Regions from separate parts of the Mesorhizobium sp. M1078 genome, predicted to be linked through region 1. Evidence: predicted binding sites of a transcription regulator. Region 1 holds the regulator's gene; the other holds the start of a gene.
The links. The regulator LexA, encoded in region 1, represses DNA repair genes until DNA is damaged. The targets are predictions, from matches to a motif close to TGTTCNNNNTGTGTTCNG.
Positions count from the first base shown of each region.

Region 2: NKH38_RS32005 (DUF3072 domain-containing protein) is a predicted target of LexA. The motif match lies at 1,740-1,757, and genes of this name have one in related genera.

Region 1 covers NZ_JAMYMP010000018.1:17,600-23,384, forward strand. Annotated here, with positions in the region: gene NKH38_RS21815 (ComEC/Rec2 family competence protein) at 1-1,454, shown strand, start outside; gene lexA (transcriptional repressor LexA) at 1,448-2,230, opposite strand; gene NKH38_RS21825 (GntR family transcriptional regulator) at 2,436-3,200, opposite strand; gene kynU (kynureninase) at 3,368-4,615, shown strand; gene kynA (tryptophan 2,3-dioxygenase) at 4,721-5,557, opposite strand; gene NKH38_RS21840 (AMP-binding protein) at 5,554-5,785, opposite strand, start outside.
Region 2 covers NZ_JAMYMP010000058.1:712-6,496, reverse strand. Annotated here, with positions in the region: gene NKH38_RS32020 (hypothetical protein) at 256-489, opposite strand; gene NKH38_RS32015 (GNAT family N-acetyltransferase) at 976-1,128, opposite strand; gene NKH38_RS32010 (nuclear transport factor 2 family protein) at 1,213-1,428, shown strand; gene NKH38_RS32005 (DUF3072 domain-containing protein) at 1,496-1,705, opposite strand; gene NKH38_RS32000 (NADP-dependent oxidoreductase) at 1,949-2,866, shown strand; gene NKH38_RS31995 (hypothetical protein) at 3,072-3,302, shown strand; gene NKH38_RS31990 (DUF982 domain-containing protein) at 3,302-3,544, shown strand; gene NKH38_RS31980 (Crp/Fnr family transcriptional regulator) at 4,413-5,159, opposite strand; gene NKH38_RS31975 (patatin-like phospholipase domain-containing protein) at 5,643-5,785, shown strand, end outside.

The DNA of each region.
Region 1 (5,785 bases):
CCGGCATATACCACATCATCTCCATCTCCGGCCTGCACATGGCGCTGGTTGCCGGCACCATCATGGCGTTGCTGCGTGGCGCCTTTGCGCTGTTTCCCGATTTCTCTTCGCGCCGGCCGGTGAAGAAATATGCGGCCGCGGCAGCGCTTGTCTCGATCGCCGCCTATCTCGTTATTTCAGGCGTCGTGGTTGCCGCCGAGCGCAGCTTCATCATGCTGGCGGTCATGCTTGTCGCCGTGCTGTTTGATCGCGCCGCACTCACCATGCGCAATCTGGCGATCTCCGCCATTGCCGTCATCCTGGTGTCGCCGCACGAGGTGGTCGGTCCCAGCTTCCAGATGTCGTTTGCCGCCACTGCCGCCCTTGTCGGCGCCTATGCCGGCTGGGCCGATTACCGCGCCGACAAGGTGAGAACGCCGCTGGCAAAGCGCTCCTTCGTCGGCTTCCTGTCGCGAAAATTCGCGCTGGCCATGGGCGGCCTCGCCATGACCTCGATCATCGCCGGCAGTGCAACCTTGCTGTTCGCCATCTGGCATTTTCAGCGTGTGTCGCCGCTCAGCCTGATCGCCAATCTGGCCGTGATGCCGATTGTTTCGTTGATCGTCATGCCCTTTGCCGTGCTCAGCGCACTGGCGATGCCGTTCGGCGCCGACGGGCCGCTCCTCTATGTGATGGGCAAGGGTCTGATGGCGATGATCGCTATATCGGCCTGGATTTCCGAGCGCTCGCCGGTCGACGCCGTCGGGCTGATCTCCATCCGCTCGGTGCTGTTGGTGGCGGTCGCCCTCGTCATCGCCACCATGGCCACCACCTGGCTCAGGTTGGCGGCCGTGCCTTTCGCGCTGGCCGGCCTGTTGACGGTGCCGCAGGTGCTTACGCCCGACGTGCTCATATCCGAGGATGCGCATCTGGTGGCCATGCCGATCGGTGGCGGCGAACTCGCCCTCAACCGCGAACGCTCCAACGAATTCACCACGGACAATTGGAAACGGGCGCTGCGGGCCGAAACCATTATCCCACCTGAGATTTTCGAGGCAACAGATACGCGGTTCGATCTCGATCCGCTCGATCTGCCGCCCGGCTCGCCCTTCTATTGCACCGGCGATCTCTGTATCGCCCGGCACCCTTCCGGAGCCATTGTAGCGCTTGCGAAAGACCGCAAGACGGCGCGGCCGGCCTGTGCCTTCGCGAGCCTGATCGTCATCGATGACGCCACCGCCTACAATCCGTGCCGCGACCCGCTGGTGCTGGTCGTGACTAAGAAACAGCTGGCCCGCGACGGCAGCGCCGCCGTCTTCTTCGATCCGCAATCGGCAGCGGCAGCGCCAACCATCCGCTTCGCCGTCGACAAGCCGTATCGCCCCTGGCACGAGCAACGCCGCTTCTCCCGCGAAGCGCGCGGCCTGCCGCCTTACAACCAGCGTGAAAAGTACAAACCCAAGCCGGCTCAGTAGCGCCGGATCAATCCGACAAGCTTGCCCTGCACCTTCACCCTGTCCGGTCCAAAAATGCGGGTCTCGTAGGCCGGGTTGGCGGCTTCCAGGGCGATCGAGGCGCCCTTGCGGCGGAAGCGTTTCAGGGTCGCTTCCTCATCGTCGACCAACGCCACCACGATCTCGCCGGGGCTGGCTGTGTCGGCATTGCGGATGATGACCGTGTCGCCATCGAAAATGCCGGCCTCGATCATCGAATCGCCCTTAACCTCGAGCGCGTAGTGTTCGCCGCCCATGATCATGTCGGGCGGCACCGAGATCGAATGGGTCTGATGCTGGATGGCGTCGATCGGCACGCCGGCGGCGATGCGTCCCATAACCGGGATTGAAATCGCGGAAACGGCATCGTCATTGCCGGCCGACATCGAACGCGACGGCGAGCCCGGCCTGATCTGGCGGCCGAGACCGCCTTGGCCCAACGCGCCTTGTCCCTGGCCGCCTTGCCCTTGGCCGGTTTGACCAAGACTGCCCTGAATGACGCTCGGCGAAAACTTCCTCGCCGCATTGAGGCCTGGTGCGATCGAGTCGGGTAGCCGCAGCACTTCCAGCGCGCGCGCCCGGTTCGGCAGCCGGCGAATGAAACCGCGCTCCTCAAGCGCTGTGATCAGTCGGTGGATGCCGGACTTGGAGGCGAGGTCGAGCGCTTCCTTCATCTCGTCGAAGGACGGCGGGATTCCGCTCTCCTTCAGGCGTTCATGGATGAACATCAGAAGCTCATGTTGTTTGCGCGTCAGCATCGCGGCCCCCAAGGGTTCTGAAACCAGAATCGGAAAAAACAAACCCAGAACAAACACTATCTGTTCCAGTTGTGTTCCGCAACCTTTTAAAGTTTAATGAATGTGTTGACGTTTTGTTCAGCGTAACGTTCGGCGCTGCGAGCGCCGCCTGCGCCCAGTTGCCAGCAACGGGGTGAAACGAAGACAAAGTGCCCTGCGTCGTCGGTTACGATCGCCGCTTCCCTTTCGGACGGGGCTGCGCAGCATCCGCGCCGGGTTCGCTCTGGGCATAGACCTGCAGCGTGGAGCCGATGTGAGCGGTCATCAGAGTTTTCGCACGTTCGACGTCGCGATCGAGGGCCGCTTCCATCAGGGCGGTATGGTGTTCGATCGCCACGGCGTCGCGCAGGGCCGCCACGGCCTTCCGGTGCCCATCCGTGCGGCCGGCGGCGGCGCGCAGCGTGGGGGCCAGACCCAGAAAGCGGTGATGGCGATGCAATTGGTCGGAAATCGTTGCATTGAAGCGCAGCAGCCAGCTGGATGTCGCGGCACTGAGCAGCGCCGCATGGAAGGCATCGTGTTTTTCGTACCACGCGTCGACCGCATCATCCGATGGATCGTCGAGAACAGACCCGCACCGTGAGAGACGATAGTGGGCGGCAACGACCGCGTCTTCCCACTCACGGTCGCCTTTCTCGATCGATTCCACCAGCAGGGGCAGTTCGACCACCAGCCGCGCACGCGCCAGATCCTCGAGCTCCGCCCGAGAGACGGGAGCGACCGCAAACCCGCGGTTGCTGATGGCGGTCACAAGCCGTTCCGCCTCCAGCCGCGACAGCGCTTCGCGCAACGGCGTCCAGCCGATGCCGTAGGTGTTGCGCAACGTGCTCAGCTTCAACGGCGCGGCAGGCGCCAGCCGGGTCGCAAGAATATCGCGCCTGAGCAGGCGATAGGCCACTTCCGTCTTCGAGGTCTGCTCGTCATCCAGCATCGTGATCCATCAGTCATAAACGCTCGGCGGATCATTATATATCAAAGCCTTTCAATGGGTGAATTATATATAATGTTTGACAGTTCAAGGGCGACCACTCAAGATCGCCGGCATGTTTGGGCGGCAGGCTCCGCCGCGCGCGTTTGTCCATGGAGGGGCGCCGGATCATGAGCACGACACCCGATCTCGCTACAATCGAAGCAATGGATGCCGCCGATCCGCTGCGCTCCATGCGCGAACGCTTTGTCTTGCCGCAAGGCGTAATTTATCTCGACGGCAATTCGCTGGGTGCCGCGTCACCAGCCGTCTTCAGCGAATTGCAGCAGGCCGCCACGCAGGAATGGGCGCACGACCTCATTCGCGCCTGGAACACCGCTGGCTGGTTCAACATGCCGGTGGAACTGGGAGATCAGCTCGGACGACTGATCGGCGCGGCTGACGGGCAGACGGTGGTCTGCGACACAACCTCGATCAACATCTACAAGTTGCTGCACGCCGCGCTCGGCATGCGGCCGAATCGGTCGGTCATCGTTGCCGAGGGCGACAGTTTCCCGACCGACCTCTACATGGCCGAAGGCGTCGCCTCGACCCGGCCGGGAACGCGGCTGCGGCTGGAGGGCGTCGACGCGGCCGCAATCGAGGACCTGATCGACGACAGCGTTGCCGTCATCCTGGTCAACCACGTCAACTACAAATCCGGCCAGTTGCGCGACATGGCGGCGCTGACGCGCAAGGCACATGACGCCGGCGCGCTGATCATCTGGGATCTCTGCCACACCGCCGGCGCCTTGCCGGTCGAACTCGACCGTGCCAATGCCGATTTCGCCGTCGGCTGCACCTACAAATACCTCAATGGCGGCCCGGGCTCGCCAGCCTTCATCTACGCGGCCGAGCGCCACCATGACGATGCCCACCAGCCGCTCAGCGGCTGGTGGGGCCATGCGCGGCCCTTTGCCTTCGAGCAGGGCTTTGCCGTCGGCAGCGGCATTCGCCGCTTCCTGTGCGGAACGCAGCCGGTGCTGTCGATGCGGGCGCTCAAGGGCGCGCTCGATATCTGGAACGACATCGATATGGCGGCGGTGCGCAGAAAAAGCATCGCGCTGACCGACCTGTTTATCCAGCTCGTCGAAGCCAGATGCGGCGCCTACGGGCTTGAACTGGAAAGTCCTCGCGACGGCAGCCAGCGCGGCAGCCAGGTGTCGTTCCTCCATCCGCATGGCTATCAGGTGATGCGCGCGCTGATCGAGCGCGGCGTGATCGGCGATTTCCGGGCGCCGTCGACCATCCGTTTCGGCTTCACGCCGCTCTATGTCGGATATGGCGATGTCTGGCAGGCGGTCGAAGTCCTGGAGGATATTCTGCGCACCGGCGCCTGGCAGGACGCCCGCTTCGCGGTCAAGACCGCGGTTACGTGAGAAACTAGAGCAATTTCAGGAAAAGTGTGAAGCGGTTTTCCGTCCGAAATTGCGTCAACCAAAGAGCTAGAGCATTTCGCCGTTTCCGTTAAACGGTGAAATGCTCTAGAGCCGGGTGCGGACCGTCCAGAGCTCCGGAAACAGCACGACCTCCAGCATCTTCTTCAGATAGGAGGCGCCTGAGGTGCCGCCCGTGCCGCGCTTCAAGCCGATGATGCGCTCGACCGTGGTGACGTGGTTGAAGCGCCAGCGGCGGAAATAATCCTCGAAGTCGACCAGCTTCTCGGCCAGTTCGTAGAGCATCCAGTAGCGCTGCGGGTCGCGGTAGACGGTTTGCCAGGCAGCCAGCACTTCTTCGTTCTCGACGCGCGTCTCGCGCCAGTCCGTGCGACTGGCGTCGGCGCCGATGTCGAAGCCATTGCGCGCCAAAAGCAGAAGCGCCTCGTCATAGAGCGACGGCGTGGCCAGGATGGCTTCCAGCCTGTCCGTAAGGTCGGGCCGGTGCTTGTGCGGCCCGAGCATGGCAAGGTTGCGGTTGCCGGCCATGAACTCGATAGCGCGGTACTGCCACGACTGGAAGCCCGAGGATTGGCCGAGCGCGTCGCGAAACTCGGTGTATTCGCTTGGCGTCATCGTGCGCAGCACGTCCCAGGCATTGTTGAGCTGCTCGAAGATGCGCGCGACACGCGACAGCATCTTGAAGCTCGGTTCGAGGCGGTCGGCGCGGATCGAGCGGATCGCGGCGCCGATCTCGTGGAGGGCCAGTTTCATCCACAATTCGGATGTCTGATGCTGGATGATGAACAGCATCTCGTCATGGGCAGAAGACAGCGGCGCCTGCGCATCGAGCACCTTGTCCAGCTGCAGATAGTCGCTGTAGGACATCCGCTCCTTGAACGACATCTGCGCGCCATCGGACGCCGGATCGTGCGGCTTAATCAATTGATCTTCTCCGCGCGCAACCGGAAGCGCTGGATCTTGCCGGTCTGGGTTTTGGGCAAGGCGTCGATGAACTTCACCGAACGCGGATATTTGTAGGGCGCGATCGTTGCCTTGACGTGGTCCTGCAGGCGTTTGACGGTCAATGCGTCCGGCGAAACGCCTTGCACAAGCACGATATGCGCCTCGACGATCTGGCCGCGTTCGCCGTCCTCGGCGCCGGTCACCGCG
Region 2 (5,785 bases), on a different contig from region 1:
CCCACCCGGGTTCCCCAACCATGGCGTCGGCCATTTTCGTTCTCTCAGCGATTATAAGCCTTTGCTATAGGCCTATGTGTTGGCTGGACGGTGAGATCGCTGTTAGATCGCCTCGTTCGTTTGGATGTTTCGCTGGCGTTGGGAGGAGGCGCATATGTTCGCCAGCCGGCTGATACCACACCGCCCCACCGGTCAGGCCCAGCGCGCCCGCTGCAAAGTCCCGCAGACGGCTGCTGGGCCGCTGGCGGGCAGCGGCTACTTGCTGACGATCCAATCCACCAAGCCAGTTTCGATCAGCTCGAACCAATCGTGCACCAGGGCCTTGGCTAAATCGCGCCATTGACACTCAGGCGTACGGGAGACGGCAACAGTAGAAGGGTCGGCATCTTCCCAGCCTCGCGCCACGTCATCGCGATGACGTTGACGAAGGCGCATCAGCAAGGTGGCCGTAGTGGCCGCTTGAGCGATATCTATGGGCGTTGCAACCATCGCAGCCTCCCTCAAAGCGATGGCAAACCCCTCACTAGTAAGCCCGCTCAGACTCTCTCTGCAATCAAAAAAAGAGTTGTCCTCGCTCCCTGTTCTGTCATCGCAATGAAGGACGACATCTTCGAGCACCCGCAGCACACCTGTCGCATGGAAAAAGCTGTAGGCGTTTATAGGTGCTTGGGGAATCCGCCGTTTGTTTGCGTTGTGGAGCGGGACAAAGCAAGTTACTCACTCAGGCTGGCTACCGTGAAGCGGGGCACCAGCCCGACTTCCACGCGTTGCCGTGGGAAGCTGAACACAGGGCCGTCAAAGAAAGGCAAGGTGGACGCGACGGCGCTCGCTGAACGCATTCGGGCGCCGGCTGCGTTCGCGTTCACACCCGGCGCTATGTCGCTTCTAGGCCCGCTCTGTCGCTACTTTGTGCGCAGCATATTGTGGGAACTCTGCCTCGGCCCACGCACTCAGTGGCTGACCAGAACGAGCGCATCATCGGCCTAACCGTTTAGGCTGTAGAATTTGTGTGTGCGCTCGTATCGAGATGCGGGTGATGTCGCAGCCGAAACGCGCTGCTTCCTTCTCGATCCGCCCCATCAGTTTGGCGCCGATACCAGCACTGCGCATCTCGGCGTCGACAACCACATGGTCGGCCTACGCCCACTTTCCGCCCATACCCGGTTTGCTGATAGAGCGGGTAGATAGCCGCGATCTCTTCGAGCTCCATGGCTGAGTGTCGATGCCTATGTCGGCGAGGTGATGAGTGCGGCCTTGCCGCCGAACACCAGCCCCAACTGGGCAGTCGCATCGCTCGACATTACGGGCGATGCAGCCACTGCGAAGGTCGAGGACGAATTTGGAACCACAAGGTTCACCGACTATCTTTCTCTGCTCAAGATCGCAGGAGAATTGAAGATCCTTAGCAAACTCTACCACCTTCACTAATACGACCGTCCAGATCAGAGGCCAAATCCGCAAAACTGACCAACCTGTCGTAGGTCTCCCAGCGCCTTTAGAGCTTGAGCTCAGTCCTTAGCGCGTCGATTCGCTTCGAGGCCTCGGCTTTGCTTAGATCTTCGGCGTAGCTTCTGTCGTCGCCCGCCTGCTCACATAATGTTTTCAAGTAGGAAGCTTGCGACGGAGTCATTGGCTCGTCTCCCGTCGTCCATTCGTCAGGATCCTTGCTGATAGCTTCGCCTTTGGCTCGGGGTGTAGTTTGCATGACGCTCTCCATGTTGGGAACGGCACAACGTATTTGATCTGCTTTTGTTCCACATGCTTGAAGTGTCTGAGATTGCGATGGCAGGGGTGTTCACGAACGCAAGTTTACTCGTGCTGGAAGAATCCGACGAGATTGCTTAGCTTCCGCTCGCGGTCGCCAACGATGAACTCAACGCCAACTCTGCGCGAGACATCGAAAGATCCTCCGCGCCCGCAATTTACCCCAACGGTGAGGAGACGCCCCATGAAAGCAATCGTAGCGACGGACCAGACTGCAGGAACGGCCGGGATGAAGTTGGTGGAGTTGCCCGAGCCTCGGGCGGCAATTAACGACGTGGTCGTACAGGTTCATGCGGCAGGATTCGTCAACACCGAACTGGAGTGGCCCTCGACGTGGGCCGACCGAGCCTTCCGTGACCGGACCTCTTCGATCCTCGGCCACGAACTGGCTGGTGTGGTCACTGCGCTCGGCTACGGCACTACGGGGCTTTCTATAGGTCAGCGGGTGTTCGGCCTCGCGGACTGGCATCGCGACGGCACCCTCGCCGAGTATGTCGCCATGGAGGCCCGTAACCTCGCGCCGCTGCCCGGCGATGTCGACTTCACGGTGGGCGCTAGCCTGCCGATCTCCGGCCTAACCGCATGGCAGGGGCTGTTCCAGCATGGCCGCATCAAGGCCGGGCAGAGCGTTCTCGCGCATGGCGCTGCCGGTGCCGTCGGTTCGATGGTGGCGCAGCTTGCCAGGGAGGCCGGAGGCTATGTGATCGGCACCGGGCGGGCCGCCGACCGCCAGAAAGCGCTCGACTTCGGTGCAAATGAATTCCTCGACCTCGCAAAAGACACCCTTGAAGATGTCGGCGGCGTCGATCTGGTGTTCGATGTCATCGGCGGCGATGTCCAGAAGCGATCCGCAACGCTCGTCCGGGCCGGAGGTATCCTTGTCACAGTCGTCGGACCAACGGATATTCGACCTGCAGACGGCCTGGCGGTTGACTTCGTCGTCGAGGCTGATCGAGCCCAGCTTTCTGAGATAGTGCAGCGGATCCGCGATGGACGACTGCGGACGAACATCGGCAAGGTTTCGAGCTTGGATGATGCCATCGGCACCTTCAACTCAACGGACCGACGCGCGGGCAAGACCGTTGTTCGCGTTCGTCCGTGAGAACTTGGGAGAGAGGCGGGCCCTCGCTCCTTATGGTCGCGTCGGCAGCTGACACGGTGAGGTGCAAATCAGCGCCTGTCGCGGGATTTAGCCATCGTAGGGCGGTGTTTGCGGGAACCTACTTTGTACGTTTCCGACTCTTGCCTTTTTCGGAAAGTGACCCAGAGAATAGCTGATTGAGGTTCTATCTCTCTGGGAGGATGGGATGGACATTCAAGCACCTGTTCGGCCTACGCAGCAAACGGCCAAGGAGCTGGTCCGCGAGGTCCTGTTGGGCTCTCAACCCGGCGACATTATTTCCGTCAAAGCGACCATTGTAGCGGTCCGTGAGCGCGGCGGCGATCTTCTCGAAACTGACTGCCAGTTAGTCGAAATGATCGTCAAATCAGCCTCCGTTTGGGGACTGTTCATCGCCTTTGACGTTCGAGAGGCGTGATGCCCCACCGTTGGTTCAACCCTCCGGTTTATGTGAAGACTGAGCGCCCGGGGCTTCGCCTTGGTGTCAACCGGGTTGATGCCGCCGCCGAGGAGCTCCTAAAGTGGTCCAATCGTGGCCCCAAGTGGCGGCTGGCGGCCGAGGCTTGCCTATCTGCGATGGATGGCAAAATGCCGGGTAATGACTTCCGGCTGCTGTTCGAAGCCGCGGCCGATGAAGAGGAGATGCTGCTGCCGGATTAACAACGCTATACGACGAGCCCATTCGGGTCTGTTCGCGTTGCGAATTCACCGGCGCAACGGGCATTTAGGCTGTCCGTCTCCGTCGTCAAACTTTAAAGTGAGACACTAACGAGCGACGACCTAGATGGACAGTTTATTCGCCGGTGCGCGTACCATATAGGGCCGCGGGTGACCGATGGAGGTCACATGGTTGATGAAGAGCATCGCCGCGAACGGAGGCAGCGGGTGCTGAAAGGCGCCTCAATCATCAGCGGAATTACAAACTCCGAGATCAGTTGCACCATTCGGAACCAAAACAGTGGCAGAGCTGAGCTCAAAGTCCCGGTGGAATCGCGTGTCCCTGAGCGGTTCGTGGTTTACGTGCCGACCGACGGCGTTGCCTACCAGGCAGTCCTGCGGTGGCGCAGGAACGACCGAATTGGGGTTCAATTTATAGGAACGTTGCCAAAGCCGCGTCTCCACTATGGCTGAGCTTGTGCCCGGGATGCACAGACCGGGGAATTGGACACTCTCCGGCGCTCGGCACGTGTTCCATGGCAGTCGCACTTTAGAGATTACCCCCCGGCGAAACTTCGCTTCAGGTCGACGCGGTCAGAAGGCTTACAAAATCGCGGGAATATTCCCCGTCCAGATATTTAGCCGGAGCGCCCCACGCCTCGGCTGGTTGGCCAGTGAACGCGTCAAACACCGCTCAGGTTTCGTCGAGTCCCTCCTGAGGTCGTATCTTTGAGAAGCCATGCCGTCGCTAGGTAAGTCTGCGGTCCAGTTCTCAAGCGGTGATCGACATTCCTGTTGGAGTGCGGGTTCTACAGGAGATTCGGTTTTGAGGATCGCGAGGGCTCAACGGATCATGAGCGACCCAGCAGGATCAGAAACCGGCACCCGTCTGCGCAGCCCTTTGATGAAGATAGGTAGAGTCAAAATCTGCGGCGCGAACGAGCCCTGCCCAGTCGGTCGCATGAAAACGCGAGCCAACGGTGGATATCAGACCGTCGCGTCTAAGGTCCTGAAGCACTCGGTTCACGTGCACGGTAGAGAGGCCAAGTGCGTCGCCAAGTGCAGCCTGCGTTATGGGGAGATAGGCCACATGATCTTCAATGCGGCCTACCGACCGAAGGCGAACAATGAGTTCGCAAAGAATGTGAGCCATACGCGAGTAGGCGTCGCGCCTACCGACGTTGGTGACCCACTCTCGATAGATCGCCGCATCGATCACCGTCGAGCGCCAAAACACTCTCGTTATCGAAGAGTGCTGGTCGCAAACGGCGCGAAGTTCGTCGTGCCGCATGAAGCCCACCCTAGCGGGCATGAGAGGGGTGAAAGTGCAATCCATGACCGACAAATGCAAACCATGCAGGTCGGGAATGTCGCCCGGAACAAAAAAGGAGGAGATTTGACGCTTCCCCTCCCCGGTTAGTTTGATCGACCCTATTAAGCCTTCAAGAACGACGAACGAAAGGCTCGGCTTATCGCCCTCGCGCAGAATGTCTTCGTTGGCCTGATATCTCTTCTCCTGAATCGAGATGTTCCCCAAGGTCGCAATGTCTGATTCTGCGAGTTCCGAGATGGCTTGGAGCTTGCGGATCAACATTTTGAAAGAATGATCATGTGCCATCAAGAACCTGTTCGTGTTTGCTCCCAACTTTTAGTTGGCGCTAATGTTCCCGCTGCCTAGAGGAGACGAAGGCCAATGGTCAGTGCGTCGATGATGCGCGCAAAGTTCAGCTGTCCTCAATCCTTTTCGCCTGCCGCAACCTGTTCGAAACGGCTGGATCACAACCTGCTTTCCACCGGATTAACGAGTGCTATTGCGCGCCAGGAACCTTGAGAGTTCGCAGCCGTTCAACTGTTGGGGCGCACCAAGCAGGCTTTCAATGTCATCGGGTTCCGTGCTGATCGTGGAGACGTCGAGAACTCTCTCCGGGAGGCCGGGTTCGAGGTGGTCGCCGGCTTAAAAGGGCCTTCAAGCGATTGCGACTTTCGATCGTGAGCCGGAGCGAGTTGTGGCTCTCCTGACAGATATCAGACTTGGGGACGGCCCAAGCGGGTGGGATGTGGCCCGGCACCTCCGAGGCGCCGATCCTACTATGCCAGTTATATGACAGCGTTGGTCGATGCCATGGCCTGCTACGCAATTGACCGACATCAAATCGACATCCTGTCTCTCGGCTGCGTTGAATTGGAGTTCGCCTTCACCAAGGGCCAAATCGCCAAGGGCGGTATCAGGCACTGGCGCGAGAT